Regions from separate parts of the Bacillus sp. L381 genome, predicted to be linked through region 1. Evidence: riboswitches for the same ligand, from Rfam matches in the RefSeq annotation. Region 1 holds a riboswitch; each other region holds the start of a gene.
What was found. A riboswitch is a leader RNA that binds a small molecule or an ion and turns the genes downstream of it on or off. The one in region 1 is predicted to bind S-adenosylmethionine.

Region 1 (7,332 bases):
TCGGCTGATGATTCAGCTCTTCCGGCACCAGTCTTTTTTCGACATTGATGCTGTGCCAGATCATGAAGATCAGCACGGTCCAGATTTTGCGGCTGTTATCCGCTCTGTCGGCACAATGATCTTCAAGAAGCTGAAGGACATAATCCTTTTCAATATAAGCGTCTGTTTCACTTTCATGGATGATGTTGCGCACCCATTCGTTCATTTCATTTTTCAGCCAGTGGCGGATCGGCACAGGGAAGCCGAGTTTTTTGCGGTTAAGCACATGATCAGGCACTACCCCTTCAGCGGCTTTACGCAGGAGGTATTTCGTCGTGCCGTTTTTCGTTTTCAGTTCATCCGGAATTTTAGAGGCCACGTCAAACACGACTTTATCAAGGAACGGCACGCGCAGCTCCAATGAGTTGGCCATCGTCATTTTGTCAGCCTTTAACAGAATGTCGCCGCGCATCCACGTATGAATGTCGACATACTGCATTTTATTAATGTCACTGTATGAACGGCTTTCCGTAAAGTACGGCTTCGTGACATCACGGTATGAAAGCTCTGAATTGTAATGTTTAAGCAGCTGTTTTTTCACAGGCTCTTCAAAAATCTTCGCATTTCCGATATAGCGCTCCTCAAGCGGTGTGCAGCCGCGGACTAAGAGGCTTTTCCCTCTCATTCCTTCAGGCATGACGGATGCCACATGAAGAAGCATTTTTTTCAGTCCGGACGGAATGCGTTCAAACGGTTTAAGCGACAGCGGTTCGCGGTAAATATTGTACCCGCCGAACAGCTCGTCCGCGCCTTCCCCGGATAACGCGACCGTTACATGTTTTTTCGCTTCTTTCGCGACAAAGTACAAAGGAATCGCCGCCGGATCTGCAAGCGGGTCATCAAAGTGCCAGACGATTTTCGGAAGCTCGTTCATATACTCCTCAGGAGAAATGACTTTGCTGATATTTTCAATCCCGAGCGCGGCAGCTGTTTCCTTCGCTACATCAACTTCACTGAAGCCCTGCTGCTCAAAGCCGACAGAAAATGTTTTAAGGTTCGGGTGAAATTCTTTCGCAACTGAGACGATAAAAGAAGAGTCAATACCGCCGGATAGGAACGAGCCGACGGGAACGTCACTTCTCATGTGGACTTTGACAGAGTCAAAGATTGCGTCTCTGACTTCTTTCACCAATTTATCTTCATCAGACTGAACGGGCTTAAAGTTCGCTTTGAAATACGTTTTAAACGCGATATCGCCTTCCGGGCGGATCGTAAACTGGCTGCCCGGCTCGACTTTTTTCACTTCAGCGTCAAGCGTGCTCGGTTCAGGAACGAATTGGAAAGACATATATTGCTGTAAAGAAGCTGTATCAAGATCAATACCGTTTTGAGCGGCCATTAAACTTTTTCTTTCAGATGCAAAATACACTTTGTCCCCGATAGTTGTGTAATACAGCGGTTTAATTCCGAACGGGTCTCTCGCGCCGTACATGACGCGGTCAGCTTTGTTCCAGATTAAAAACGCGAACATTCCGCGAAGCTTTGAAGCGGCTTCTTCTTTATAATGGCGGTATGTCGCAAGGAGCACCTCGGTATCGGAATCTGTATTGAACTTGTAGCCTTTCGCTTCAAGCTCTTCTCTCAATTCAATGTAGTTATAGATTTCGCCGTTAAAAATGATCCAATATTTTTCGTCTTCATATGATAAAGGCTGTCCGCCGTTTTCTACGTCAATAATACTGAGCCGTCTGAAGCCGAAACCGACGTGCTCGTCATGATAATACCCATCGCTGTCAGGACCGCGGTGAACGATCATTTGGTTCATTTGTTTGATTAGCTCTTCTTGATCTGCGGTTTGAGTTAATGGATGCTTATTAAAAACACCGACAAATCCACACATAGTATAGCCTCCATAAGTGTAATTTTCTAATTGGACCCCCTTTTTATAGACGCTTTGTTACGCCATTGGTTTCACGCTATGTAAAAAATCAGCATGGCAGCATCTGCAAAAAGGGAAAGCCGCTTAAGTAAGCGGCTATAAAATTATTCTCCTAGTGCTTCTTTGCGAAGCGTATCCGCCTTGTCAGTACGCTCCCAAGGAAGATCCACATCATGGCGTCCGAAGTGGCCGTAAGCAGCAGTCTGCTTATAGATCGGGCGGCGCAAATCAAGCATTTTAATAATGCCGGCAGGTCTCAGGTCGAAGTTATTCCGTACGACTTCGATCAGTTTCTCTTCAGAAGCTTTTCCTGTATCAAACGTATTGATGGAAATAGAAACAGGCTGTGCCACGCCGATTGCGTATGCAAGCTGCACTTCACAAGAATCAGCAAGGCCTGCTGCCACGATGTTTTTCGCTACGTATCTCGCAGCGTATGCCGCAGAACGGTCTACCTTCGTCGCGTCCTTACCGGAGAACGCGCCGCCGCCGTGGCGTGCATATCCGCCGTATGTGTCAACGATGATTTTACGGCCGGTAAGACCCGCATCACCTTGCGGACCGCCGATTACGAAACGTCCCGTAGGGTTGATGAAGTATTTTGTTTCTTCATCAATCAGTTCCTCAGGCACGACAGGGTTAATGACATGCTCTTTCAGATTGCGCTGAATCTGCTCAAGCGTAATTTCCGGATGGTGCTGAGTTGAGATGACGATCGCATCGATGCGGACAGGTTTGTTGTTTTCATCATATTCAACGGTAACTTGCGTTTTTCCGTCAGGGCGAAGGTACGGAAGAATATCTTCTTTGCGGACTTCGCTCAGACGGCGGGCTAATTTATGCGCCAGTGAGATCGGAAGCGGCATAAGCTCTTTCGTTTCGTTACACGCATAACCGAACATCAGACCTTGGTCCCCCGCTCCGATCGCTTCGATTTCAGCATCGCTCATTGTGCCTTCACGAGCTTCAAGAGCCTGATCGACACCCATTGCGATATCCGCAGACTGTTCATCAATTGATGTTAAAACAGCGCAAGTCTCCGCATCAAATCCGTATTTGGCACGTGTGTAGCCGATTTCTTTAATCGTTTCACGGACTGTTTTCGGAATGTCAACGTATGTTGATGTTGTAATCTCTCCGCTTACCAGCACAAGGCCTGTCGTTACAGACGTTTCGCAGGCTACGCGCGCGTTCGGGTCATTTTTTAAAATCTCATCTAAGATACTGTCAGAAATTTGGTCACAGATTTTATCCGGATGACCCTCGGTAACAGATTCAGATGTAAATAGTCGACGGTTTTTACTCATTCACTTTTCCTCCTGAAAAAAGATCTTTTGCAAGACCTTTTCATATGATACGGAACTCGCTCCCTCTTAATACAATGTCATACTATATCAGAGAATGTTAATTGGCATATTTTATGAAATAAAAAAACCTTTTCCACTCGAGGAAAGGGTTTGGTCTGTGTGCCTTTCACTCTTATCGCTCAAGGAAATATTAAACCTTGCATCAGGTTAGCACCTTGGTTTCCCACAGTGTTTTCACCTGCTTTTTTACAGAGAAACCGGTTGCTGGGCTTCATCGGGCCTGTCCCTCCGCCAGCTCGGGATAAGAGTATCCGCTCAATGAAATATCTTAACGTAAAAGGGCGGAAAGTGTCAATATGAATTAAAGCGATTACGCGCCTTTATTTCAGGAAGCAATGGAAAAAACACAAACAAAAAACAACAAATAGTATAGACTATTTTTAGATATATGTTATACTAATTCCACATTCAGCGAAATACAAATAAACCGGCAAAGGAAGGTTTTTATGAAATTAGTTGATTTAACCGCAGATCTTCAAGCGTTACTTGCAAGTCCGAATGTGCATCATAATTTATCGGCTCCAAAACTTACCGAAAAAGTGATCAGCCGAAATGAAGGAACGCTGACATCAACAGGCGCCGTACGCGCCACTACCGGAGCATATACGGGCCGATCACCTAAAGATAAATTTATCGTCCGCGAAAAAAGCACAGAAAATCAAATTGATTGGGGCGCGGTGAACCAGCCTATTTCTGAAGAAGCGTTTGAAAAGCTGTACGCCAAAGTCGTCAGCTACTTAAAACAGAGAGATGAACTGTTTGTTTTTGAAGGATTCGCAGGCGCAGATGAAAAATACAGACTGCCGATTACAGTCGTAAATGAATTTGCGTGGCATAATTTATTCGCGCGCCAGCTGTTTATCAGACCGGAGACGAATGAAAGAGATCCGCAAGCACAGCCGTTTACCATTCTTTCAGCTCCGCATTTTAAAGCTGATCCGCAAACGGACGGCACGCATTCCGAAACGTTTATCATTGTGTCCTTCGAAAAGCGCGTCATTTTAATCGGCGGTACCGAGTACGCCGGAGAAATGAAAAAATCAATATTCTCGATTATGAACTTTTTGCTCCCGCAGCAGGATATTCTGCCGATGCACTGCTCAGCCAACGTCGGTGAAAAAGGCGATGTCGCCCTGTTTTTCGGTCTTTCCGGCACAGGGAAAACGACGCTTTCAGCCGATGCGGACCGGAAACTGATCGGCGATGACGAGCACGGCTGGTCTGATTCCGGCGTTTTTAACATTGAAGGCGGATGTTACGCTAAATGTATCAATCTGAGCGAAGAAAAAGAACCGCAGATTTTTCATGCGATCCGCTTCGGGTCTGTTCTTGAGAATGTTGTGCTTGATGAGAAAACGGGTGAGGCTGATTACGACAATTCCTTCTACACGGAAAATACAAGAGCCGCATACCCGATTGAGATGATCGGCAATATCGTGCAGCCGAGCATTGCCGGTCACCCGCAGGCGATCGTCTTTTTAACGGCGGATGCATTTGGTGTGCTCCCTCCGATCAGCAAACTGACGAAGGAGCAGGCGATGTATCATTTCTTAAGCGGGTACACCAGCAAACTTGCCGGAACCGAACGCGGCGTGACATCTCCGCAAACGACTTTCTCCACGTGCTTCGGTTCACCGTTTTTGCCGCTTCCGGCTCACGTATATGCCGAAATGCTCGGGAAGAAAATCGACGAACACGGCGTTCAAGTCTTTCTGGTCAACACAGGCTGGACCGGCGGAGGGTACGGAGTCGGAGAGCGGATGAAACTTTCGTATACAAGAGCGATGGTCAAAGCCGCAATTAACGGCACGCTTGATCAGACAGACATGACAGCAGACAGCATTTTCGGACTGCACAGCCCCGTTCATGTTCCGGGCGTTCCGGATGAGGTTCTTCAGCCTGAAAACACATGGAGCGATAAAAAAGCATACAACGAAAAAGCGCTGTTTTTAGCCAATGAGTTTAAAGAAAACTTTAAAAAGTTTTCCCATGCAGACTCGATTGCCAAAGCCGGCGGACCTCTCGTTTAACTAAAAAAGCCAAGGGCGTATATGCCCTCGGCTTTTGTTTTTTCAGTTTGTCGAATGAAGCGAAGTGAGTCTGTATGTAATGCTTGTCCGGCCGTTCGCCCATTCGAGCTTTTGGACTTCGCCCGTGCCGGATTTCTCGCCGGTTTTTGTTTTGCGCACGTCCATCGGAATATCAAGAGGATAGACCCGATAGCCCTCTTTCTCTAATAAAAAGATATTTTCCTCTATCCGTTTTTCATTGCCTTTTGTCACAATCATGGTATTAAATTCTACAGGCATTCCCAAAATGAAAATCCCCTTTCATTCTCTTTTTCTATATTATCATATCATAAATCCGGCATTTTACCGTGTCTTCATCCATTCCGCCAGACGCCGGACAATGCGCCTGTTTTCCTGCGGGGGAAAATAATGCGTGAAACCGCTGTAATACCAGGTTTCCACCGGTTTCCCCGTCTCTTTCAGCTTGTCCTCAATCATCCTGGCGTGCTCGATCGAGACATTTTCGTCATTTTCTCCATGGATGAGCAGCACAGGCGCCTGGATGCGGTCTGCTCTTTCAAACGGCGAACGCCATCTGTATTCATCCGGCACTTTTTTCGGCGTGCCGCCGATCACCCGCTTCATCATCCGCCGCAAATCCTTCCGCTCTTCATAAGTAAGCGCCATATCACTCACACCGCCCCAAGAAACGAGCGAAGCCGCTTGATGCCCCATCTCGATCGCAGTCAAAAGACCCATGATTCCGCCCCGGGAAAATCCAAAAATATGAATCCGCCCTTCCCTGACGTTCGGATGCTCCTGAAGCAGGCGGAAAGCGGAAAACGCGTCCTCTCTGTCCTCTCCCGCAAAATCTTCATTTCCCTCCCCGCCCTGATTGCCTCTGTAATAAGGCGCAAACACGACAAAACCTTGGGAAGCGAATTGAACGATTCTTCCCGGACGGACCATGCCGACATTTTTAATGCCGCCGCGCAAATATAAAAAACCGTCGTATGTTTCCGGCGCCGCAGGCTCGGCAAGGAGCCCTTTTACCTTCAGCCCTTCTGACTCATAGCACACCGTAAAGAGGCGGACATGCGGACTCGGAGACGGAAACCTTTTCTTTTCAACAAGCAAAACAAATGAGCCTCCTTCCATCATCAGTTTTTTATTCTTTCCCAACCTGAATATGGGCACTCACACATTTTTTATACCCATCATACGATATGTAAAGCAAAAAAGGTTATTTTAACGCTTAAAACAAGGAGGTTACACCGTGAACAAATGGCTCAAAACGAGCTGCGTCTTTGTCATATGCTCCTTTTTCCTGCTCATTCTTCCGGCCTGCCGACAGGAAGAAAGTCTGACGAAGGTAAAGGTGGCGGAAGTCACACACTCCATCTTCTATACCCCTATGTATGTCGCTGAAGCGAAAGGTTTCTTTAAAAAAGAAGGGCTTCACGTTTCACTTCAAACCACATGGGGCGGAGACAAAACGATGACATCGCTTTTGTCAAACGGCTCTGATATCGCGCTGGTCGGTTCTGAAACATCCATTTACGTGGAAGCGCAAGGAGCAAAAGATCCTATCATCAACTTCGCGCAGCTGACACAGACAGACGGTACATTTCTCGTGGCGCGGAAGGATGTGACATCATTCAAGTGGGACGATTTAAAAGGAAAAACATTTCTCGGCCAGCGTAAAGGCGGTATGCCCCAAATGACCGGTGAGTACGTCCTGAAGAAGCATCACATACAGCCGAAAAAAGACATTAACCTGATTCAGAACATTGATTTCGCCAATATTTCCAACGCATTCGCATCCGGAACCGGTGATTATGTCCAGCTGTTTGAACCGACGGCATCCCAATTTGAAAAAGAAGGCATCGGCCATATCGTCGCATCCTTCGGAGAAGCTTCCGGCCAAGTGCCTTACACAACCTTTATGGCAAAAGAAAGCTATTTAAAAAACAATGAAAAAACGGCGGAAAAATTCACCCGCGCCATCTACCGCGCCCAGCAATGGGTGGAAAGCCAT
Region 2 (7,332 bases), 1.6 Mb from region 1:
TAGTGATGTTAACAATCCATTACCGTTACCTTATAGAGGAACCGAAGTTATAGGTAGAGGAGTTCGCAAAGGTACAAATGAAGTTAAAGAAAAATGAAGATGGTAGCTTTATACTAACAGGCTACCCAACGAGGTGATATACAATGATTGAAATCAAAGTTTCTGATCCTGTATTTAGATTTCTAGGAGGGCATTTCCACCAAGATATAGAGTCTCCAGAATCAGCTCTTGATGAGTATCTAAATGAAGCATCAAATAAACTAAAAAAAAGAGATGTAAGAGCACTTACCGAGTTTGTAAACAGTGATCATTCGGAAGCAGATAAGATTGATTTTATAGAGGAGGCGGCTGATGGTGTATTTTTCCCAGAGGACGGTATAACTCCTTTAGAATGGCTTAAACAAGTTACAGAACAAATAAAACAGCACATTGAAACTCTCTAGATAAAAGAAAGTCCTTCTCTTATGAGAAGGGCTTTATCTATGTTTTCAATAGGTTAGACTATCTTCGGTCCATAGATCCATCAGCAGTCAGGCTGAAAGAACCTTGCAGTATACAGCAAATGCACTTCAAAAACAGCACAAAAAAATAATTTCGTCCCCAACTCGATGAATGATGACAAAATCAATAAATAAGCAAAGTAAAAAACCCTTGCTACGCAAGGGTTTCGGCTATGATTCCGACTGGGCTCGAACCAGCGACCTCTACCCTGTCAAGGTAGCGCTCTCCCAGCTGAGCTACGGAATCATGATATGTATGTGTTGCTGGGTATGTTGTTGTCTCTCTGACATTTATAATTATATATCCTGGTTATCCGTTCGTCAACACTTTTTTTATCAAAAATAAAAAAGAGCGCCGCACAAATTTGGCGGCGCCCTTTTCGTTTATGATCTCACTCCGGCGGGGGCGATTTTTTTCAGCGCTTGTTCGAAGTCGCGTTCCAAATCTTCGGCGTTTTCGACTCCGACGCTCAGGCGCAGGAGCCCGTCTGTGATGCCGCGTTTCTCCCTCTCTGCTTTCGGCATGGCGGCGTGCGACATGGCAGCAGGGTATGAGAGAATGGATTCGACGGCGCCGAGGCTGACTGCGAACACCGGAAGCGATACGTTTTCGACCAGCTTTTTGACGGCTTCTTTGCTTTCCAGTTCAAAGGACAGGACGGCGCCCGCTCCGCTCGCTTGTCGTTTATGAGTGTCGGCTCCCGGGTGTCCGGCAAGCCCCGGATAGTAAACGTTTTTGACGGCGGGATGCCCGTGAAAGTAGGCAGCCAGCCGTTCAGCCGTCCGGCTCGCTTTTTCCAGTCTGACCTGTAATGTTTTTAATCCTCTCAATACGAGCCAGCAGTCCTGGACGCCAAGTACCGCTCCAAACGAATTTTGCAGCTTATACAGCTGATTGCCGAGCTCTTCATCCTTTACGGCGGCAAGCCCTGACAGGACGTCACTGTGCCCGCTTAAAAATTTCGTCGCGCTGTGAAGCACGATGTCTACGCCGAGGTCAAGCGGACGCTGCAGTGCAGGCGTCATAAAAGTATTGTCAAGATATGTCAGACAGCCGTGATCCTTTGCCAGTTTGACGACGGCCTTAATATCCGTTATGCCGAGCGTCGGGTTTGACGGTGTTTCCATATAGATGGCTTTCGTATTCGGCCGGATGGCGCAGGCGACCGCTTCTGTGTCCGTCATATCGACAAAGGTGTGTTCGATTCCGAAGCGGGACAGCACCTCAGTCACCATACGGAATGTTCCGCCGTACACATCCTCCGTGACGAGCACATGGTCGCCTTGGGATAAGAGCAGAAATGCCGTCGAAATTGCCGCCATTCCGGAGCTGAAAGCAAAACCTCTCGTTCCGCCTTCAAGCCCCGCAATTGTTTCTTCAAGCGCTGTTCTTGTCGGTGTGCCGGAGCGGCTGTAATCATATGTCCCGAATTCCTCAAATGATGACTGATGGAATGTGGAGGCATGCTGGATCGGCACGCTGACAGCTCCGGTGGCTGCGTCTGTTTTAAATGGGTTGTGCACAAGCTGGGTTTCCAGCGTCCAATTGTGATTACTCATACGACACGGCCCCCTCTTTTACTTGCTGTAATGCCTGCTTTACATCCCGCTTCAAATCTTCTGCATGTTCAATTCCCACTGAAAATCTCAGCAGACGGTTGCAGACGCCGTTTGCGATGCGGATATCTTCCGGAATGTCCATGTGCGTCTGTGTCGCGGGGTATGTAATAAAGCTTTCCACCCCTCCGAGACTTTCTGCAAAACAGATCGTTTTAAGCGCCTTTAAAAACGGATTGACCCATTCCTCTTTTTGCAGCCGGAAAGACAGCATTCCGCCTTTTCCGGGATATAACACATCGGTGATTTCCTCTTCTTTTTCTAAAAATTCTGCAAGTTCACGGGCGTTTTCTTCATGACGGCGCATTCTGAGTCCGAGTGTTTTCATCCCTCTCATTAAAAGCCACGAATCGAACGGCGGGAGAACGGCACCGATCGCATTTTGGTGATTAAATATGACGTCGCCGAGCTCTTCATCCTTTACGACAGCCAGACCGGCAAGGAGATCATTGTGCCCGGCTAAATATTTTGTGGCGCTGTGAATGACGATGTCGGCTCCCAGTTCAAGCGGACGCTGGATCACCGGGGTGTAAAACGTATTATCCACAATCAAAAGCAGGCCGGCTTCTTTCGTAATGCGGGCGATTTTTTCTATGTCCGCCTCCTGCATTAACGGATTTGTCGGCGTTTCAACAAATACCGCTTTCGTGTTTTCCGTTATTTTGGAGCGTAAACAGTCTTCATCACTGAAATCATCATAAATAAAGCTTAAGCCGTATTTTCTCCACTCATTTTCAAATAAACGGTAAGTGCCTCCGTATAAATCGGAGGATACAATCAATTCATCCCCGCTTTTAAATAAAGCCATAATGGTTTGAATGGCTGCCATTCCCGAGCTGAAAGCAAAGCCTCGCGCACCGTTTTCCAACACGGCGATGGCGTCTTCAACGAGCTGGCGAGTCGGGTTTTTCGTGCGCACGTAATCAAAGCCTGTAGATTCTCCTATTCCTCTATGGCGGTAAGCGGTGGACAGATAAATCGGCGGACTGACCGTTCCCGTTGCTTCTTCGCTTCTATTTCCGATTTGGGCTAATTTTGTTTCAACATGCTGCGTCATCAGCAGGCACCATCCTTTTTCAAAAATAAAAAAGCTCCCTCTTCATAAGAAGAAGGAGCTTTTCTCTTCCTCTTATCTTCCAAGCATGTGAATCGCTTGCTGGATTTAGCACCTTGGCACTTTGCCTTCCTGCGGCAAAGCAAACCGGTTGCTGAGGTTTCAAAGGGCCAGTCCCTCCACCTCTCGTGATAAGAATATTGTTTTGTATTTTCTGATTGTTCTATATTAACGCACTATAAAATGAATTTCAACAACTTTTTAATTTTCTGAACTCTCTCAAGAAGTGCATCTGAAGAAAGAAATTTCTAATAATTCATGGTACAATAGGGAAAAACCATTAAGACAAGAAGCGGCCTGGAGGAATGCTAAGTGGCACCGAAAACCGGAATCATTCATGAGAAAAAACTTTTCTCCCATGAGCTTGAAGAAGAAATGACCGTTTTGGTCTACCTGCCAAACACCTACTCCCCCCTGTATAAATATCATACGGTCATCGCCCAGGACGGCCATGATTACTTCAGATTAGGGAAAATCGGGCGGCAGGCGGAAGAGCTCATGTCAAAGGGGGAAATTGACCGCTGCATCATTATCGGCGTCCCCTATAAAAATGTGCGGGAGCGAAGAGACACATACCATCCCGAAGGCTCTAAGTTCGCCTCATATAAACGGTTTATCGCAAATGAGCTCGTTCCTTTTATCGACAAAGAATACCCGACTTATCAAGTCGGATACGGCCGCACAATGATCGGGGATTCCCTCGGCGGAACCGTTTCGCTCATGACGGCGATTGACTATCCAAACATGTTCGGAAACGTCATCATGCAGTCTCCGTATGTTGACGGGCACGTCCTGGATGCCGTCCGGGAGTCGGAGGATCTCAAACAGATTTCCGTTTATCATCAAATCGGAGAAAAAGAAACCGACGTTCACACAACGGACGGCCAGATTCTTGATTTCACCGCGCCGAACGAAGAGCTCAAACAGCTGCTGGAAAGCAAACAGTCTGAATACACGTATGAAACCTTCGACGGGGATCATAAGTGGACCTACTGGCAGCCGCTCATAACGCCGGCGCTGAAGAAAATGCTGTAACCATTCATTTAAGGAGGGAACTTTCATGAAATACGGTATTGTTTTATTTCCATCAAAAAAATTACAGGATCTCGCAAATTCGTACCGAAAACGCTACGACCCGAGCTACGCGCTCATACCGCCGCACCTGACGGTAAGAGATCCGTTTGAAGCGACAGAACAGGAAATCGAGCAGGTCGTATCACAGCTGAGACAGACGGCAAAAGAGTCGCACCCGCTCGTTCTGAAGATCACAAAATACAGCTCGTTTTCTCCTGTAAATAATGTGATATACATGAAAGCGGAGCCGACGGAGGAATTAAAAACGCTGAGTGAGAAATGCTACTCAGGAGCATTATCCGGAGAGCCGGAATACAGCTTCGTTCCGCATGTCACAGTCGGCCAGAAGCTGTCGTCAGATGAACATTCCGACGTACTCGGGCAGCTGAAAATGCTGGACATTTCCCACGAAGAAGTCATCGACCGTTTTCACTTGCTCTATCAGCTGGATAACGGCTCATGGACTGTGTACGAAACATTTTTATTAGGCGGAGGAGAATAACTGTTTGGAAGCCATCATTGCAAAAACTGAAAAACAGCTGAACGACGCTTTTTTCGTCAGAAAAGAGGTCTTTGTTAAAGAGCAGCACGTTCCGGAAGAAGAAGAGATTGATCAATTCGAAGACACGTCAGAGCATATTGTCATTTATGACGGCGGCCAGCCGGTCGGAGCCGGCAGATGGCGCTTGAAAGACGGGCATGGAAAATTAGAGCGCATCTGCGTGATGAAAAGCCACCGCTCTCTCGGTGTCGGCGCCATCATTATGCAGGCGCTTGAAAAAGCGGCGGCAGCTAAGGGCGCCGACAGCTTTATCTTACATGCGCAAACACAGGCGGTTCCGTTTTACGAAAAACAAGGATACCAAGTCACGTCTGGCGAAGAATTTTTAGATGCGGGCATTCCCCATCTGGAAATGGTAAAGAAACAAAAACTATAAAATCAAAAACACTCCTGTTGATATGACAGGAGTGTTTTTTTATGAAAATTATACTTTTTCAAGAAATTTATTGAATTTTATGGAATTTAATTGTATGTTTAGTATGCGAAGTATTACATTTCATACAAAAAATACAATTTATATAGGAGGGTTAAACATGACAGCACCAAAAGGGAAGCATATATTCGGGACTGTTAAAGTAGGCACAAAAGGACAGATTGTCATTCCTAAAGAAGCAAGAGATGTTTTTGATATAAAGCCGGGGGACTCACTGCTTATGCTCGGGGATGACCAGCAGGGTATCGCACTTGTTAAACAAGAACTCTTTTTCGAATTTGCAAAAGATATTTTAAACGCAAAGCAAATCAATACAGATGGTGAGGAGGATGAGTAAATGCACGCGATTGAGCTGAAGCAATTAACTAAACATTATAAAGAAACCGCCGCTGTTGACCGACTTGAATTCTCAGTTGAAAAAGGAGAATTTTTCGCTTTACTCGGAGAGAACGGAGCCGGAAAAACGACATTAATCAGTATGCTTTGCGGCCTCCTTTCTCCAGATGAGGGTGATGCATCAGTGCTTGGTCACAGCATTTTGACTGATTTGGATAAAATAAAACCGAAAATGACTATGTCTCCGCAGGAAACAGCCATCGCCCCTAATCTAACCGTACGGGAAAACTTAGAGTTTATAGCCGGAGTCTACGGAATTCCGAAAAAAGAAGGAAAAAAAGAACGGATGAGATGCTCGAATTGTTTCAATTAAAAGAGAAAGAAAGAGCAAAAACAAAAACGTTATCAGGAGGAATGCAGCGCCGGCTCAGCATCGCAATGGGAATGATTACAAAACCGGATATTTATTTCTTAGATGAGCCGACATTAGGTCTGGACGTCCGTTCACGCCGTGAGTTGTGGAAAAATCTTGAGTCATTAAAGGGAGACATGACGATCATTTTAACGACACACTATCTAGAAGAAGCTGAAGCACTGGCAGACCGTATTTGCATTTTAGAAAATGGGACATTAAAAGCACTGGGTACGGCTGAGGACCTGAAAAAGCAAACTCATTCAGCCACATTTGAAGATGCCTTTTTAGCGATTTGTGACGGGGAGGCGGGGCTTTATGCTTGATTTCGCCATACGCAACCGTAAAGAAATTTTCCGTGATCCCCTATCTATCATCCTTGGAATCGCTCTGCCTGTTATTCTATTGTTTCTGTTTACGGCGATTGAGAAAAATGCGCCGCTTGACACTTTTAAAGTTCAGCATTTAGCACCCGGACTTATTGTTTTCGGTTTTGCTTTCCTCACGATGTTCTCTGCATTGCTGATCGCAAAAGACAAACAGACCGCTCTTCTGACCCGTTTGTTTGCTTCTCCTTTAAAAACAGCCGATTATGTCATCGGTTATGCACTGCCAATGCTGCCGTTAGCCATTTTACAAATCGTCATTTGTTTTATCGCAGCAGCTGCTGCCGGCTTATCCGCCGAATGGATCAATCTTCTAGCGGGTATCGCTGTGCTGCTGCCGATTGCGATGATGTCCGTTTTCTTCGGGTTATGTTTAGGAGCTGTGTTTACGGACAAACAAATTTCAGGTATCGGAACCATTTATATTACGCTTGTTCAATTTCTCGGCGGGGCTTGGATGGATGTCAGTCTGCTTGGTGAGACGTTCAAACATATAGCTTATGCCTTACCGTTTATTCACTCGATCGAACTGGCTCAGGAAGTCATATCCGGAGATTATTCTTCGTTCCATAGCATATTTGGCCGATAGCGGGATATGCCGTTTTGGCGCTTGCGCTTGCTTTCCTTAGTTTGATGAAAATCAGGAAGAGATAAAAAACCGGCACTCTGTAATGGGAGCGCCGGTCTTCTTTACTTATTTTCTTTCAGAAGGCTTATCGTATGTGGGAGCAGGCGGCCATCCCCCGGGCTGCCATGGCCCGGGACGACAATGCTTATGTCCCGGTATCTTTTCATCACTTTCTGAACGGCGCGCGGCCACTGATCCGGATAAAAGCCCGGAGTAGGCACGATTTCCTTTGTTTCTAAAGACTTGATTAAGCATCCGCCGAATAAGAGC
Region 3 (7,332 bases), 890 kb from region 1:
AGAACCAATGCTAGCGATGTGTAGTGGAAAAGTCTGAATGCAAGATTAGTCATTATAGACCTCCTAGTTTAAATTCTCCTTAAAATACAATTAATAGGTTGAATTATACTCTATAAACCTCCGGAATTGTAAAATGTTCCTCCGAAATTCGGAAGAGCAGGATCTTCTCGAAGACCTCCCAGTATCCCTAACATATGAAATAGACGAGTCCTCAAATTGAGGATTTGCTCTAAACATTGGTTGCAGTCGCATTTCCGACGTCAATATTTGCAGGTTGGAGAGCAGGAAGTTACATCACCATTCAAAGCTTCTTATGGCGAGGCAGAGGGAAATTTTAATCAACGTAAATAATTATAATTTCTCGGGCATACGCATAGTGATGAAACTGGATTAGACAAGCTTTCACACGTATGTGTAAGTGTAGAGAACACTGATTTCAAGCCTGTTTCATCTGAATGGATTAACTCTAAAGGATGAGAGGGACTATTGGGAAAAATAGCTTAACGTAAGCTTCAAAAACAACATGAAAAAACGCCATAAAAACTTATTATGGCGTCTGTCCGAACTAGGAGGTACTGTTCATGGCGGAGAGGGGAGGTCTTACATGCCCACGAAGGCTGCACCAACGATGATTAATAAGATGAACAGCACCACAATCAATGCAAAGGAATTCCCATACATAATGTCTCACCTCCCTCTTGAGAGGATTAATACAAGTTATGCTGAATCGAAGTTTTTCGACAGGGATTGCGGTCTATTTGAACTCAAAATGATTATTTTATCCAAGTGATGGATGGTAACCAAAGGTTTACTCAAACGGAAAATAAGCTGAAAATACAATGAAGATAATGAGAAAAAACAAAAGTTGGAAACTAGACTGTTTATGTAGAGAGTGTCTACAAGAAAGGGTATGTAACCGGCTAGAAGCTGGGTGCACGAATCGTTCAGTCTGCTAAATCACAGTGTGTTAAAATATGGATGTGTATTCTGTTCATCATAACGGAGAAGCGAAGAAGGGATTACGAATGAATTAAAAAGATTACTTTAAAACAGCTATTAAGTCATACTGCAAGCGACATAATATATCACCCAAAAAGCAAGATTTACAAAGCAAGATGCGTTGTACCTATTAGTGTGAAAAACTATTTGGAAATGGGATAGATATAGACTGTTTTAAAGCCCTTGACTTAATTGTGGCCGAGAAAAATTGAATTTTAGCCAAATAATTTTTATGTTTGCAGACTCTAAAAAAGTACATAGAGTAACAGTTTCTTTTGCAGAAAAAGATTATAATGTATCAAACGCATTAAGTTCAGTATTCTAACTGCTCATTACCATTAGTTGAACATAGTTAAAACCAGTCTCTCATGATACTATTCCGTTGCATACATAATATACATTTTTGCAAATAAAATATAGAGAGTGTAAGCATGACGGAGAAAGAGTTAATCGAGAAGTACAACCTGCAAAATTGCACTTTCACATTTATTAATGAGCCTAACTTTGAACGAATGACAAAAGGATTTACGGTTGGTTTTCACAGGGGAGAGGGATGCAAAACCCTTGGAAAAGTTTGAAGGATACTTTATTAGGAAACAAAGATATCACAGGTAAGAGAAATAGTAGGGGACTCAAAGCTGAATCCAAAGTGAGAAGGTGTTTGACATGCAGAAAGTGAACTGGTCAGAACAGTATGAATGGTTCAATAAACAGGATGAAAAAGACGGGCGTTTGATGGCGCTCCTTCGTCATGAGCTTTCATATGGTGAGATCATACGATTATATAAGAAAGGGTTTTATTTGAAATCAAAAGGAGGGGGTGTTTCCTTAAATAAGGACGATATCCGGTGTATGTTTGGGGTTGAGGAGACATAGGACGGCATGTCTTAATGAACGGGAAGAGAAAAACTCTTCCCGCTTTTCGTGGCAGGTGTTAATCTTTTTCCAGCATGGCAGTCAGCCATTCTCTTAATGCAGTCTTTTGTACGTACCGCTTTCCGTTTCTGGTAATGTGCGGAATGCCGGAAGTGTCAGGCACGATTTGTTTCGCTTCTTCCTTAGTAACTCCTAAATAATAGCCAATATAGAAGTACAGATCTTTTTCTTTAATGAGAATTTGGTCAGTGTGTTCATGAGGGTCAGGTGATTTAAAGTTTTTTAATCCGTCTCCTATGAAATATCCGGCTAAAGCGATTCCGATGCCGGTAATGATATCCATACAGCAAACCTCCAATAAAAGTTATTATGTTTTATACGGTCAAATCCGCCGAAAGGATTCACCTTCAGTAAGACGGGGGGAGCTTATTTTTGCTTTCCGAGCTTTTCGATCTGCACCTTTCCGGAGAAGAAAACAGCGCCTCCGCCCATATCTGCAAGCCGATCGGGAGTGAGTGAATTGACCAGCTGTTTTTTATCATCCATGTCGGCCCAAAGACCTTGGCTGACTGCAACGCCGGGAAGGACCTGTTCGCCGACTGAAGCTGTCAATTCACATTCACCGCGGTGATTCCAAACCCTGACGGTTTCTCCGTCTTCTATGTTTAGGCGGGCAGCATCTTCTGTATGAATAAAAAGTTTTGGCGCCCTTTCCAGTTTTACGTGTTTTTCATTATTCGAAAATGTTGAATTTAAGAAATTATGATTCGGTCCCGGAACAAATAGAAACGGAAAATCGTCATCGCTCTTCAGAGGAATGTGCGTCGGCAGCGCCGGATAACCTTCCTGTTTCATCTTTTCAGAATATAATTCAATCTTTCCGCTTGGTGTCTTGAGCTTGCCCGGTAAAAGCGGTTTTTTCCGTTTGGCTCTCATAAAGGAATGGCGTGAGAGCGAATCGTAATCAATATCCTCGATATACGGGTTGTCGGGACAGTCCAGCGCCTGTTTGATTAATTCTTCATCAGAATCCTGAAGCTCCTGCTCGGTAAAACCCATCGCCCCGGCAAGCAAACGGAACACTTCTGTATTCGATTTGCTGTCTCCATACGGTTCGATCACCGGTTTTTGCAGCTGAATAAAATGATGCCAGTAAGACGTGTAAAAATCCGTGGTCTCAAAAGCAGATGCAGCAGGGAGCACAATATCCGCATATTTGGCGGTTTCCGTTAAAAATAAGTCATGAACGACTGTAAATAAATCCTCCCGCAGCAGGCCTTTTCTGACTTTATTCGCTTCCGGCGCAACCACTGCGGGATTGGTGCCGTATATAAACAGGGAGCGCACGGGCGGATTTGTTTCTAAAAGAACGCTTCCGAGCCTGTTCATATTAAATGATCTTGGCTTTCTGCCGTATAGCAGATCAGGACGCTGTAGCGCCTGTCTGTTATAGTTTAATACCGCGCTGTTATGTTTGATTGCGCCTCCCCCGGTGTTGAGCCACTGTCCTGTTACAGCCGGAAGACAGGCAACGGTGCGGACGATCATTCCGCCATTGTCATGATGCTGAATGCCGTTTCCGATCCTGATAAGGGAAGGGGAGGTTTCACCGTACATTCTCGCAAGACGTCTGATATCGTCGGCTTTAACGCCTGTAATAACAGAAACCGTTTCCGGATCATACTGTTTGACATGCGCTTTTAATTCTTCGCTGCCTTCAGTGTATTCTGTGAGAAATGCTTCATCGTGAAGGTTCTCATCGAATAAGACATACATGATACCGAGAGCGAGTGCGGCATCTGTGCCGGGACGAATGGGAATAAACCAATCGGCAAGCCGGCCGGTTTGATTCTTATGTACATCGATAACGACAATTTTAGCTCCTTTTTTCCGGGCTTTTTGAGCAATCATAACTTGGTGCATATTTGTGCTGACAGCATTGATTCCCCAAAAAATAAAAAGTTTTGCATGGATGGTCTCCTCAGGATCAGTACCCGCGCCTTCTCCCATTGTATAGTTATAGCCTTCAGATCCGGCTTTGCTGCAGATCGTACGTTCAAGATGACTCGCCCCGAGACGATGGAAAAAACGGCGGTCCATTCCCTCTGCCGCCAGTTTTCCCATATTGCCGTAAAAGCTGTACGGAAGAATGCTTTCTGCTCCTTCTTCGGCAATCAGCTCTTTCCAGCGCGCACTGATCGTATTGATCGCTTCCTCCCAAGAAATAGGCGCAAACTTGGCTTCGCCTTTTTCACCGATCCGTTTTAACGGAGCTGTTAAACGCTTCTCATCATAAATGCGCTCAGCCATGTGTCTGACTTTGTTGCATATGTTCCCTGATGTGACCGGGTGATCGGGGTCTCCCTGAATTTTTACGATTTTTCCGTCTTTTTTTGTCACAAGCAAACCGCATTGATCGGGACAGTCCAGTGAGCACACCGACTTAAAGACCCCGTTTGGCTGTTCTGCTGCAGAATTCATAGCCCATTTCTCCTCTTTTTTTATATTGTAAGCATTATAACATTTCGAAATCGAACGTCAATTCAGAAAAAAGTGTTGACATCCAAGAAAGACTTTTCTATGATGGGTTTATTCTTTTAAACAGCCTGACAATTTCATCATTTTATTTTCTATCAAGAGAGGTGGAGGGACTGGCCCTATGAAACCTCGGCAACATTTATTGTGCCAATTCCAGCAAGCGTACGCTTGAAAGATAGGAAAGAATGATCTATACATATTTGTGCGCTTCAAGCGGATAAAGACGGTATATGAATCTCTTTCCTTCTTCGGGGAAAGAGATTTTTTTGTGGAAAAATTTATGTGAAAAGGATGTTTTGCACCATGACGGTTTTAATTACCGCACCATATCACGATGAGGGGCTGAAGGAGCTGACAGAGCTGTTCGGCCGGACTGTGCACAGGCCGTGGAAGAAGCACGGCCGGGCTTATCGGGAAGACGAATTAATCCGGATGATCCAAGAGACAAATGCGGCGGGGCTTATTACTGAACTTGATGAGGTATCTGAGCGTGTCATTGACATATTGCCGGATTCCGCTTTTATCGGCGTCTGCAGAGGGATGCCGTCTAATGTGGATATTGAGGCGGCGAATAAAAGAAAGATTCCTGTTTTCTTTACACCGGCCCGAAATGCCCAGGCCGTTGCTGAACTGTTTATCGGAAATGTGATTTCATTTTTGCGTCATACGTATTCTTCTCATCAGTGGCTGAAGGATGGGAAATGGAATGGTGATTATTTGCAGGCTTACGTCAAATTCAGAGGATATGAGCTGACGGGAAAAACAGTCGGCCTTATTGGTTTCGGAGCTGTTGGACAGAGAATCGCCCGGCTATTGGCCGCCTTTGACTGTAAGGTGCTGTACTACGACCCATTTGTCAATCATGAAAACCGGGAGTATGAAAAAACGACGATGGAACGGGTATTTTCTGAAAGTGATATTGTTTCCGTTCACTTGCCGCGCACAGAAGAAACCATCGGCCTTATCGGCGCCAAGCACTTTCAGTTGATGAAACAAGAAGCTGTTTTTGTCAATACGTCAAGAGCGGCGGTAACAGACAGGGAAGAGCTGTTGCGGGTGTTGAAAGAACGGCGGATTAAAGGAGCGATCCTTGATGTATTTTATCACGAACCGCCTGAATCTTCTGATTATGAATTGATCTCTTTGCCGAATGTGTTAGCGACTCCCCATTTAGCGGGAGCAACATTTGAAGTGGAGGATCATCATGTGAGAATTTTAAATGATGCGCTTTTCAAATGGAAAAAAGATCAAACCTGCTCAATACGTGAACTTTATAACAAAAGAGAACTTGTAACAAAGGGATAGCAAAAGGAGGAATCTGTAATGGCCGGACAAAAAGGCTACCTTGTATTTGATATCGGGACGGGGAATGCACGAGTCGCGGTTGTGACTGCCGGCGGCGAAGTGACCGCACTAGAAAGGGAAGACATTGAATATGTGACGGAGCCGCTTTATCCAGACGGCCGCTATTTCTCGCCGGAAAGAATATGGACGAAAATCAGCGCGATGGCAAGGACGGTTATTGCCAAAAGCCCTCATATTACATTAATCGGAATTACCTCAACAAGCCAGAGGCAGGGAGTTGTTCTGATCAATAAAGATAAAAAAGCATTTCTCGGTCTGCCCAATATTGATAACAGAGGGCGCGAATGGGAAAGCGGAATTGAATTAAAAGATGAAGTGCATCAGCAAACCGGACGTCTCCCGAGCGCTCTATTTTCCGCAATGAAACTTGTGGGATTAAAAGAAAGACAGCCGTCATTATGGAAAGAAGTGGCGTATATCACAAGCATCAGTGACTGGGTGACATTTGAGCTGAGCGGAATTTTGAGCTATGAACCGTCACAGGCTGCCGAGACGCTGCTGTTTGACGTAAGGAAAAAAGCGTGGTCCGAAAAATTATGCAATATCTTCGGTGTTCCTTCTTCCATTCTTCCTTCACTCGTCCGCTCTGGGACGGTTGTCGGAATGTTAACGTTTAAGAAAGCGGAGGTTCTCGGCCTTCCGGAAAGAGTGCCTGTGATTGCAGGCGGAGGAGACACACAGCTTGCCATCAAAAGTGCGGGTGCAAAGCCGGGGGATATCGTCATCATATCCGGCACGACAACGCCGATTACAAAGATAACGGCGGAGGCCGGAACTGAAAGTTTAGAGAAAGCATGGCTGAATTGCCACACAGAAGAAGGTCAATGGCTTCTAGAAACAAATCCGGGTGTAACCGGGCTCAATTATCAAAAATTAAAATCCATTTTTTATCCGAATGAATCCTACGGCGTCATGGAACAGGAAATCGCAAAGCTGCCGAAATATGATCATGCCTGTGTTTCTGCGTTAGGCTCCTATTTATCGCCTGAGAAAAACGCACTTGCAAAAGGCGGATTTATTTTTGATGCCCCGCTGTCCCATAATTTAAGCAGAGCGCATTTTGTCAAAGCCGCACTGCTGGAAATTGCTTTTTCAATCAAATGGAACTATGAGGCGTTAACAGAGGTAACTTCCTTTTCACAAAATGATGTGAAGGTGTGCGGCGGCGGTTTCCAAAGTGATGCATTAACACAGTTTCTTGCTAACCTTCTGCAAAAGAAGATTTATAAGAGAGAAGGCTTCAGTCAGGCATCCGTAATGGGGGCGGCGGTGATTTGCAACGAGGCTCTCGGTGTGAAAGAAGAGCTTTCGAGCCGCACAAAGGTTATTGAACCGGAATCGGATCAGACGGATCTCTTCCTATATGAAGAATGGAAACATACGCAAAGGTTATTTACGCATTTTCAGCCGGCGGTGAAAGCCTGACTCGGGGCTGGGATATATTTCTGAATGATTAATGACAACATGAAAGTCTGCAGAGGAGGAACAAAAAATGCTTAATAAAATAGGAATTCCGAAACAGCTTGCCTGGGGGTTTTTGGGAGTTGTGCTGTT
Region 4 (7,332 bases), 280 kb from region 1:
ACGGTTTTCGTATCGCCGTATGTGCCGTCTCCATAGAGGTTAGTCGTGTTTTCAGAAATCGTGTCGCCGTCGTTCATCAGACCGAGCGCCCACTCGATTCTGCTGTCGCGTCCGCGCGCGGCTCCGCGGCGGTTGACGTATGTTGTGACACCTGCTGACAGGTTGTCAACGGCACCGTACGTCACGCTGGCGTTATCACCTGTGATCACTTCACTGATAATGTTGAACACAGCTTCTTTCGGATTCACCGTGCTGATGTAGTTCTCAACGTAAGTGACGGAGCTGTGGTCTTCAGCGACGATCAGCACGTGGTTAAACAATGCCGTGTCATTGCTTTCATGAACATAAACGGCCTGAACAGGCGTTTCCACCTGAACGTTTTTAGGAACATAAAGGAATGCCCCGCCGTTCATTAATGCCGCATGAAGCGCAGTCAATTTATGCTCGTCGACCTTTACGCCGTCTTTCATGAAATATTTCTCAACGAGGTCGCTGTGCTCACGGGCAGCCGTTAAGATGTCCGTGAAAATGACGCCTTTGTCTTTCAGCTCTTTAGACAGAGACAGGAAAGCAGGCGTTTGGTCACGCTGCACGTATAACGTTTTGTCTTCGTTTTCAATGTCGATCAGCGCTTTTGCTTCATCAGCTAAATCTTCTAAAGAAGCAAGCGGCGCATTTTCTACTGTATGCTTGTTGAACTTTGTAAAGTTCCAATTTGTGATTTTTGTTTTATCAGGCTTAGGCAGCGGCAGATCTTCAGCTTTTTCAAGAGCCTGTAAGCGCAGGTTTTTCAGCCAGGCAGGTTCTTGATGCTTTTCGGAAAAGCCTTTGACATATTCCTGATCTACGGATAGTTTCGTTTCCAATGTCATGTTTATCCCCCTAACGCTTACGCTTCTTGGCCTACAGTTTCGTCTTCAATGCCGAGTTCTTTTTTAATCCAGTCATAACCTTCCGCTTCAAGGCGCTGCGCAAGTTCCGCTCCGCCTGATTTCACTACGCGTCCCTGCATCATAACGTGAACGACATCAGGCGTGATGTAGTTCAGAAGGCGCTGATAGTGAGTGATCATTAAGCAGCCGAAGTTTTCGCTGCGCATTTTGTTGATTCCTTTAGAAACGACTTTAAGCGCATCGATATCAAGACCTGAATCGATTTCGTCAAGAATGGCGATTTTCGGCTCGATCATCATAAGCTGAAGGATTTCGTTGCGTTTTTTCTCTCCGCCGGAGAAGCCTTCGTTCAGGTAACGCTGCGCCATTTCAGGGTCCATTTCAAGGAACTCCATGTTTTCGTCCATTTTGCGGATGAATTTCATAAGCGAAATTTCATCGCCTTCTTCGCGGCGTGCGTTAATCGCAGAGCGAAGGAAATCGGCATTTGTCACACCGCTGATTTCACTTGGGTACTGCATCGCAAGGAAAAGACCCGCCTGAGCGCGCTCGTCCACTTCCATTTCCAGTACATCTTTGCCGTCAAGCGTGATGCTGCCTTTTGTAACTTCGTATTTCGGGTGTCCCATAATCGCTGCTGAAAGCGTGGATTTACCGGTACCGTTCGGGCCCATGACAGCGTGGAATTCGCCGCCTTTTATTTCAAGGTTTACACCTTTTAAGATCTCTTTTCCTTCGATTTCAACGTGAAGATCCTTGATCGTTAATGTTGAAGCAGCCATATCTATACCTCCAAAATATATAATCATTATTCTCAATTTATTCTCATTCTAATTTTATAACAAATGAAAAGTAAATACAACTTTTTATATTACCCGGAACATTCCTAAAGTTTATCAAAGATCCAGGCGTAATTAAAGCTGTTTGAAACAGAAAAAGGGCGGAATTCCGCCCTTTTTTACTGACCGATTTTCTCATTAAGCTGCGCTGCGAGGAACTTGCTTTTTTGGTATTCAAGCTCCCTCTGCCGTTCGACTTCCATCCTTTTTGAAAGACGCCGTCCATATTCCTCGTAGCCGATGCCGTGTGACTTCTGCATCGCTTTTTCCATTTCAGGCGTATAGTCAAGGTCCAGTCTTTCATGGCTGGTGCAGATAATGAATCAATCCCTTCATTTGTTTGTTTCCATTGTAACAATGATCCGCTGCTCCGGCCAAAGAGAGTGTGCCCCTGAATCCTTTCGAATGTGCCGGAAACCGGCGCTGGTTTTATGTGAAAAGCGGTATTCACACGATTGCTCTTTCTAATGCGTCGTATGTCCGAATTCCTGAATGCACTGCTGCACGAGGGTCACTCCCTGACTGAGCGCTGCGCCTCCTCCGAATGCCGCCGCGACGCTGATGACCTCAAGGATGTTTTCCTCTGTCGCGCCCTGGTCAAGGCAGCCCTTCGTATGATAAATCATGCAAAATTCATCTTGGGCACTGATGCTGATGCCGAGAGCGATTAATTGTTTCTCTTTTTCAGTTAATGAATCCGCTGAGAAACACTGTTCAGTAAATTCATTAAACTTCCGTCCCATCATCGGCATTTTCTGTTCGAATATGCCTAAACCTTCTTTGTATTGTTTTAATGCGTCATGCACGCTTTTGCCGTTATCCTGATATTGAGCCACTGCCATTCCCTCCAATCGTTAACCTTCCCTTTTATTATGGACAGTTCTCCGATTAATACCCGAAAAAAACCCCGGATGATTCATCCGGGGTTTTCGCTTTATTCAGATACAGGAAGTACGGCTCCGTCGTATTTTTTCTCAATAAAGTCTTTGATTTTCTTAGAATGAAGCACTTCCATAAGCGCTTTGATTTTCGCTGATTTTTCGTCACCTTTGCGAACGGCAATGATGTTGGCGTACGGGTTGTTTTTCGTTGATTCCACTTCAATCGCATCTTTTAACGGATTCAATTTGTTTTGAATCGCATAGTTAACGTTAATGAAGACTGCGTCGCCTTCTTCTTCATTATATGCTTTCGCCGTTAATTCAGGGGCGATTTTTTTGAATATCAGGTTTTTCGGGTTTTTCGTAATGTTTTTCGTAGTGGCGTCAATTGTTTTCACCTTCGGATCCAGTGTGATCAGTCCGGCTTTTTGAAGCATCGCCAGCATACGGCCTTGTTCTGCGACGTTGTTTGTCATGATGATGGTCGCGCCTTTAGGCAGGTCTTTCAGTGATTTGTATTTTTTCGTGTAAATTCCGAACGGCTCAAGGTGAACGGCTCCGGCATTTACGAGTTTGTAGTCTTTATTTTCTTTCATTTCCTGTTCAAGGTAAGGAACGTGCTGGAAGTAGTTCGCATCCACTTCTTTGTCAGCTAACGCTTTGTTGTACATTTTGTAATCGTTCAGCACTTTTACTGTTAATGTGTAGCCTTTTTCCTTCAGAAGCGGCTCCGCTTCTTTTAAGATTTCAGCATGCGGTGTTTTTGTCGCAGCGACGACGATTTCCTTTTTATTAGAGCCGTTTGATCCGCAGGCAGTCAAAACTCCCGCGAACACAAGCAGCAGCGCACTTAGTACAATCTTTTTCAATGTAAATCCTCCCTTATCTTTTGTCTATTATATTTGTAATCACATCACCGATAATTTGAATGATAAAGACGATGATGAGAATAAATACAGTTGCCACAAACGTTACATCCGTATTATTGGACTGGTATCCTTCTACATATGCAAGGTTTCCGAGTCCGCCCGAACCGATGGCGCCGGCAATGGCGGTAGATCCGATCAGGGCGATAGCCGTAACGGTGATGCCCGAGATTAACGCAGGCATTGATTCAGGAATCAGTACTTTGAAGATAATCGTCGATGTCTTTGCTCCCATTGATCTCGCAGCTTCGATGACTCCTTTATTAACTTCCCGGAGCGCGATTTCAACAAGGCGGGCATAAAACGGCGCGGAGCCGATAATCAGCGCGGGCAATGCCGCGTTCGGCCCTAAAATCGATCCGACCAAAAACTTAGTAAAGCCGAGAAGCAGAATAATTAAAATAAGAAACGGAATAGACCTGAAAATATTGACAACCGCCGCAATCACGGTGTTAATGATTTTATTTTCCCATAAGCTTCCCTTTCCCGTTAAAAAGAGCAGAAGGCCGAGAATCGCTCCGATGACAAATGAAAAGGCTAAAGCGATGACCGTCATATAAAGAGTCTCGTATGTGGCCGTCCACAGCTCGGTTATATCAACGTTCGGGAACCATTTTTCAAACATTTGTGATCACCTCTGCTTCTACCTGTTTGTCTTTGATGAACCGGATCACGTTTTCTACTTCTTTTTCCTGACCGTCAATATGGATGAATAAAGAACCGTAGGCTCCGTCTTTCGTCTGTGAAATTTTCCCCTGCAGAATATTGACGTCCACGTCAAAGTTTCGGATCATCTCCGTAATGAGCGGCTGTTCGGCAGCCTGCCCGACAAATGAAAGCTGAATCGTTTTTCCTGTGGCGGTTTCCTGCAGAAAATGCTGAATGGTTTCTTTCGTCTCCTCCGGTTCTGTCACCTGCTGAACGAAACGCTTTGTCATCGGCTCACGCGGGTTTCTGAAGACTTGGAGCACTTCGCCTTCTTCAACGACTTTCCCGTTTTCCATGACGGCGACTCTGTTGCAGATTTTTCGGATGACGTGCATTTCATGAGTAATGAGCACAATTGTCAGGCCGAGTTTGTCATTTATATCGGATAAAAGATCTAAAATTGAATCGGTCGTCTGCGGGTCTAGCGCTGATGTCGCTTCATCACATAGAAGGACTTTCGGATTATTGGCGAGCGCCCGGGCGATGCCGACACGCTGTTTTTGTCCGCCGCTCAGCTGCGACGGATAAGACTTTTCTTTTCCTTCTAATCCGACCAGTTTAATCAATTCATCGGCGCGGCGGACTCGTTCGCTTTTTTTCACGCCGGCGATTTCCAGCGGAAACATAATGTTCTCCCGGACGGTTCGCGACCAAAGAAGGTTAAAATGCTGGAAGATCATGCTGATTTCCTGACGCGCTTTTCTCAATGCGCGGCTGCTTACTTTATTTAATTCCGTCCCCGCGACTTCCACGGTGCCTGATGTCGGCTTTTCAAGGCCGTTCAGGAGACGGATTAAGGAACTTTTACCAGCTCCGCTATATCCTATAATTCCAAATATTTCGCCCTTTTTGATATCAAGAGTGACATCTTGGACAGCATTGACATCCCCATGCTTCGCTTTGTAAATTTTTGAAACATTTTGAAGATGGATCAAAGCAATCACCTGCCTTACACTATTCTAAGAAATCTTCCGGGTTTCTCTGCAAAAGAAAAGCCTTTCTGCAAAAATGAGCAGAAAGGCTTATTGAAAAAGGCCTTTCTCTCATCTTCCAAAGCAGATCGCTTTGAGTGAATTGGCACCATTTCAACATCGTTGATGGTTGCCGGGCTTCATAGGGCACTTCCCTCCACCTCTCTTGATAAGAGAAAACATATTGTATTTTCGTCCGGAAATTCTTACTGTAGAATAGCACGGCGAATGATAAAAAGTCAATAAAATAAATAATGGGAGCTATTGTCACATAGGTAGAATGGCAGTTACGGCCGCTTGCTGACCGCCTGAAAAAATCCGTTTGTCAGCCAGAGGATGGCCTCCAGCTTCAGCAGGGCCCGAAATGATCCCTTCACTTTGAGTTTTCCGCTTTGGATAAGTTTCTGCAAAGAGACATCACCGTGCAAGAGATGAATGATTTCCGTCTGGTTTCCGTAAAAGGTCAAATTAGATTTTTCCTTTGAAGCCGCCGTTTTTCTCATTTCTCCCTGTCCGTTAATTGAGACCGTTAAGGCTTCTGTTTCTCCTTGGAATGTAATCAGCAGCGTTGAGGCGTTTAATAGCGGTTTCAAAAACAGATGCTGTCCGTCATTCTCTAAAACTTCTATTTTCTCCACTCGTATAACCTCCCGTTTTAATGGCCATACATACACATTTCTCTTTTTAACGGACAGAACCCTTTATAAACCGCACGACATTTTCCTGTAAAAATTGTCACATCGGGAACGTTTGCGATGTTTTTTGTTTAATCAGCTCATATAAATAGGAAACGGAGCGGAAGGCGTATCCTTTCTCAACAAGCTCTCCGCCTTTAAACAGCAAAAAGCACGGAACGCTCTCAATCTGATAGGCTTTGGCGAATGCGGGGGAATAATTCACGTTGTTTTTATAGAAGGCGGCTTCTGGCAGCATTTCTTCGACGACGGAAAGCATTTTGGACGCCAGCTGGCATGTGCCGCAAAACGGGGTGTACAAATACAGGAGATAGACGTCATCCTGAATCGATTCGAGTTCATTTTCTTGGAGTTCTTTCATTTTGATTACCACCTCAGGTCGTTCTTTTTCAAAAATACAGGGTCTGCATCAAGGCCGGCTCTGATCAGCACAGATGCGAGATGATGGCCCGGGCACGATTCGACTTGCCTGTATGTTCTGTCTATGCAGATATGGCGCGCTTCGGGAAGCTCCCTTTTCAGCTGTTTTCTTAATTTTTCTCCGGAGTCGTCTGCGTCCGTTAAAATATACACGTCTCTGTCAAACAGGCGGTCCGCCAAGTCTTCCAGTTCGGTTTGGCCGATCGTTCCGTTTGTACAGATGATTTCCGCGGGTTCGATGAGCACTTCCCTGACTTTGATTTTATCTGATTTTCCTTCTACGATTATGACCTTTTCATCTCCGTTGAACATAAGCGCATCACCTGCCGATTGTTTTAGGCTCAATTGAAAAAGAAGGCAGTGAAATTCACCGCCAACAGTTAACACCAGCCGTTCTCATAATCGCAATCCACATATTTCGGATCGTTGCCGTTTATGACATCGGCTGTTTTATAAAATTTTTGATTTTCAAATAAAAAGCCCTGTTTGAGCTCGTACTGGTTCATGCCTGTCATCTCGCCGATGGCTTCATTTTCATGAAACAAGGAAAACCGGCCGTTTTGAAAGCGGCCCGTGATGTTCTCCGTGACATCGACCTTTTGTTTATCAAAAGCCATATTGGACACCTCCCGTTACAGATAGAATGTCCAAATGGCCCTTTTGCTATCCGATCAGTCTTCCTGTGTCATTTCGTCATATTGCTCGGAAGTCATGAGGTTTTCGATTTCTTCAGCATCAGCCGGTTCCACGACGATCATCCACGCTTTTTCATACGGAGACTCGTTTACGAATTCAGGACTGTCATCAAGGTCTTCGTTCACTTCCGTCACCGTTCCGTTAATCGGTGCGTATAGTTCGGATACGGTTTTGACAGATTCTACGCTGCCGAATGGCTCGTCCGCTTTAATTTCAGCGCCGACTTCAGGAAGCTCGACAAATACGATGTCGCCAAGTTCGGATTGCGCGAAGTGTGTAATCCCGATACGGGCTTTTCCGTCC

Region 2: it holds a riboswitch for S-adenosylmethionine, as region 1 does, so the genes downstream of both, QRX25_RS05815 (methionine biosynthesis PLP-dependent protein) here and metK (methionine adenosyltransferase) in region 1, are expected to answer to the same signal.
Region 3: it holds a riboswitch for S-adenosylmethionine, as region 1 does, so the genes downstream of both, QRX25_RS09240 (2-hydroxyacid dehydrogenase) here and metK (methionine adenosyltransferase) in region 1, are expected to answer to the same signal.
Region 4: it holds a riboswitch for S-adenosylmethionine, as region 1 does, so the genes downstream of both, metN (methionine ABC transporter ATP-binding protein) here and metK (methionine adenosyltransferase) in region 1, are expected to answer to the same signal.

What each region holds. Positions count from the first base shown of each region.
Region 1 is NZ_CP127224.1:2,792,867-2,800,198, forward strand. It holds gene asnB (asparagine synthase (glutamine-hydrolyzing)) at 1-1,879, opposite strand, end outside; gene metK (methionine adenosyltransferase) at 2,023-3,225, opposite strand; SAM riboswitch class I at 3,395-3,533, opposite strand; gene pckA (phosphoenolpyruvate carboxykinase (ATP)) at 3,732-5,315, shown strand; gene QRX25_RS14230 (DUF2584 domain-containing protein) at 5,358-5,600, opposite strand; gene QRX25_RS14235 (alpha/beta hydrolase family protein) at 5,658-6,431, opposite strand; gene QRX25_RS14240 (ABC transporter substrate-binding protein) at 6,571-7,332, shown strand, end outside.
Region 2 is NZ_CP127224.1:1,153,267-1,160,598, reverse strand. It holds gene QRX25_RS05830 (contact-dependent growth inhibition system immunity protein) at 144-443, shown strand; tRNA gene QRX25_RS05825 (tRNA-Val) at 675-747, opposite strand; gene metC (cystathionine beta-lyase) at 885-2,060, opposite strand; gene QRX25_RS05815 (methionine biosynthesis PLP-dependent protein) at 2,053-3,174, opposite strand; SAM riboswitch class I at 3,244-3,369, opposite strand; gene QRX25_RS05810 (esterase family protein) at 3,544-4,266, shown strand; gene QRX25_RS05805 (YjcG family protein) at 4,292-4,807, shown strand; gene QRX25_RS05800 (GNAT family N-acetyltransferase) at 4,812-5,243, shown strand; gene QRX25_RS05795 (AbrB/MazE/SpoVT family DNA-binding domain-containing protein) at 5,401-5,637, shown strand; partial or broken gene QRX25_RS05790 (ABC transporter ATP-binding protein) at 5,638-6,374, shown strand; partial or broken gene QRX25_RS05785 (ABC transporter permease) at 6,367-7,088, shown strand; gene bla (subclass B1 metallo-beta-lactamase) at 7,125-7,332, opposite strand, start outside.
Region 3 is NZ_CP127224.1:1,904,273-1,911,604, reverse strand. It holds gene QRX25_RS09255 (YjcZ family sporulation protein) at 601-681, opposite strand; gene QRX25_RS09250 (hypothetical protein) at 1,934-2,218, opposite strand; gene QRX25_RS09245 (molybdopterin oxidoreductase family protein) at 2,302-4,356, opposite strand; SAM riboswitch class I at 4,503-4,595, shown strand; gene QRX25_RS09240 (2-hydroxyacid dehydrogenase) at 4,717-5,718, shown strand; gene QRX25_RS09235 (FGGY-family carbohydrate kinase) at 5,737-7,203, shown strand; gene QRX25_RS09230 (RbtT/DalT/CsbX family MFS transporter) at 7,271-7,332, shown strand, end outside.
Region 4 is NZ_CP127224.1:3,070,220-3,077,551, forward strand. It holds gene sufD (Fe-S cluster assembly protein SufD) at 1-872, opposite strand, end outside; gene sufC (Fe-S cluster assembly ATPase SufC) at 890-1,675, opposite strand; gene QRX25_RS15795 (YuzK family famiily protein) at 1,852-2,004, opposite strand; gene QRX25_RS15800 (carboxymuconolactone decarboxylase family protein) at 2,197-2,574, opposite strand; gene metQ (MetQ/NlpA family ABC transporter substrate-binding protein) at 2,667-3,482, opposite strand; gene QRX25_RS15810 (methionine ABC transporter permease) at 3,496-4,164, opposite strand; gene metN (methionine ABC transporter ATP-binding protein) at 4,157-5,182, opposite strand; SAM riboswitch class I at 5,288-5,394, opposite strand; gene QRX25_RS15820 (SCP2 sterol-binding domain-containing protein) at 5,506-5,856, opposite strand; gene QRX25_RS15825 (thioredoxin family protein) at 5,954-6,274, opposite strand; gene QRX25_RS15830 (toprim domain-containing protein) at 6,280-6,645, opposite strand; gene QRX25_RS15835 (YusG family protein) at 6,714-6,950, opposite strand; gene gcvH (glycine cleavage system protein GcvH) at 7,005-7,332, opposite strand, start outside.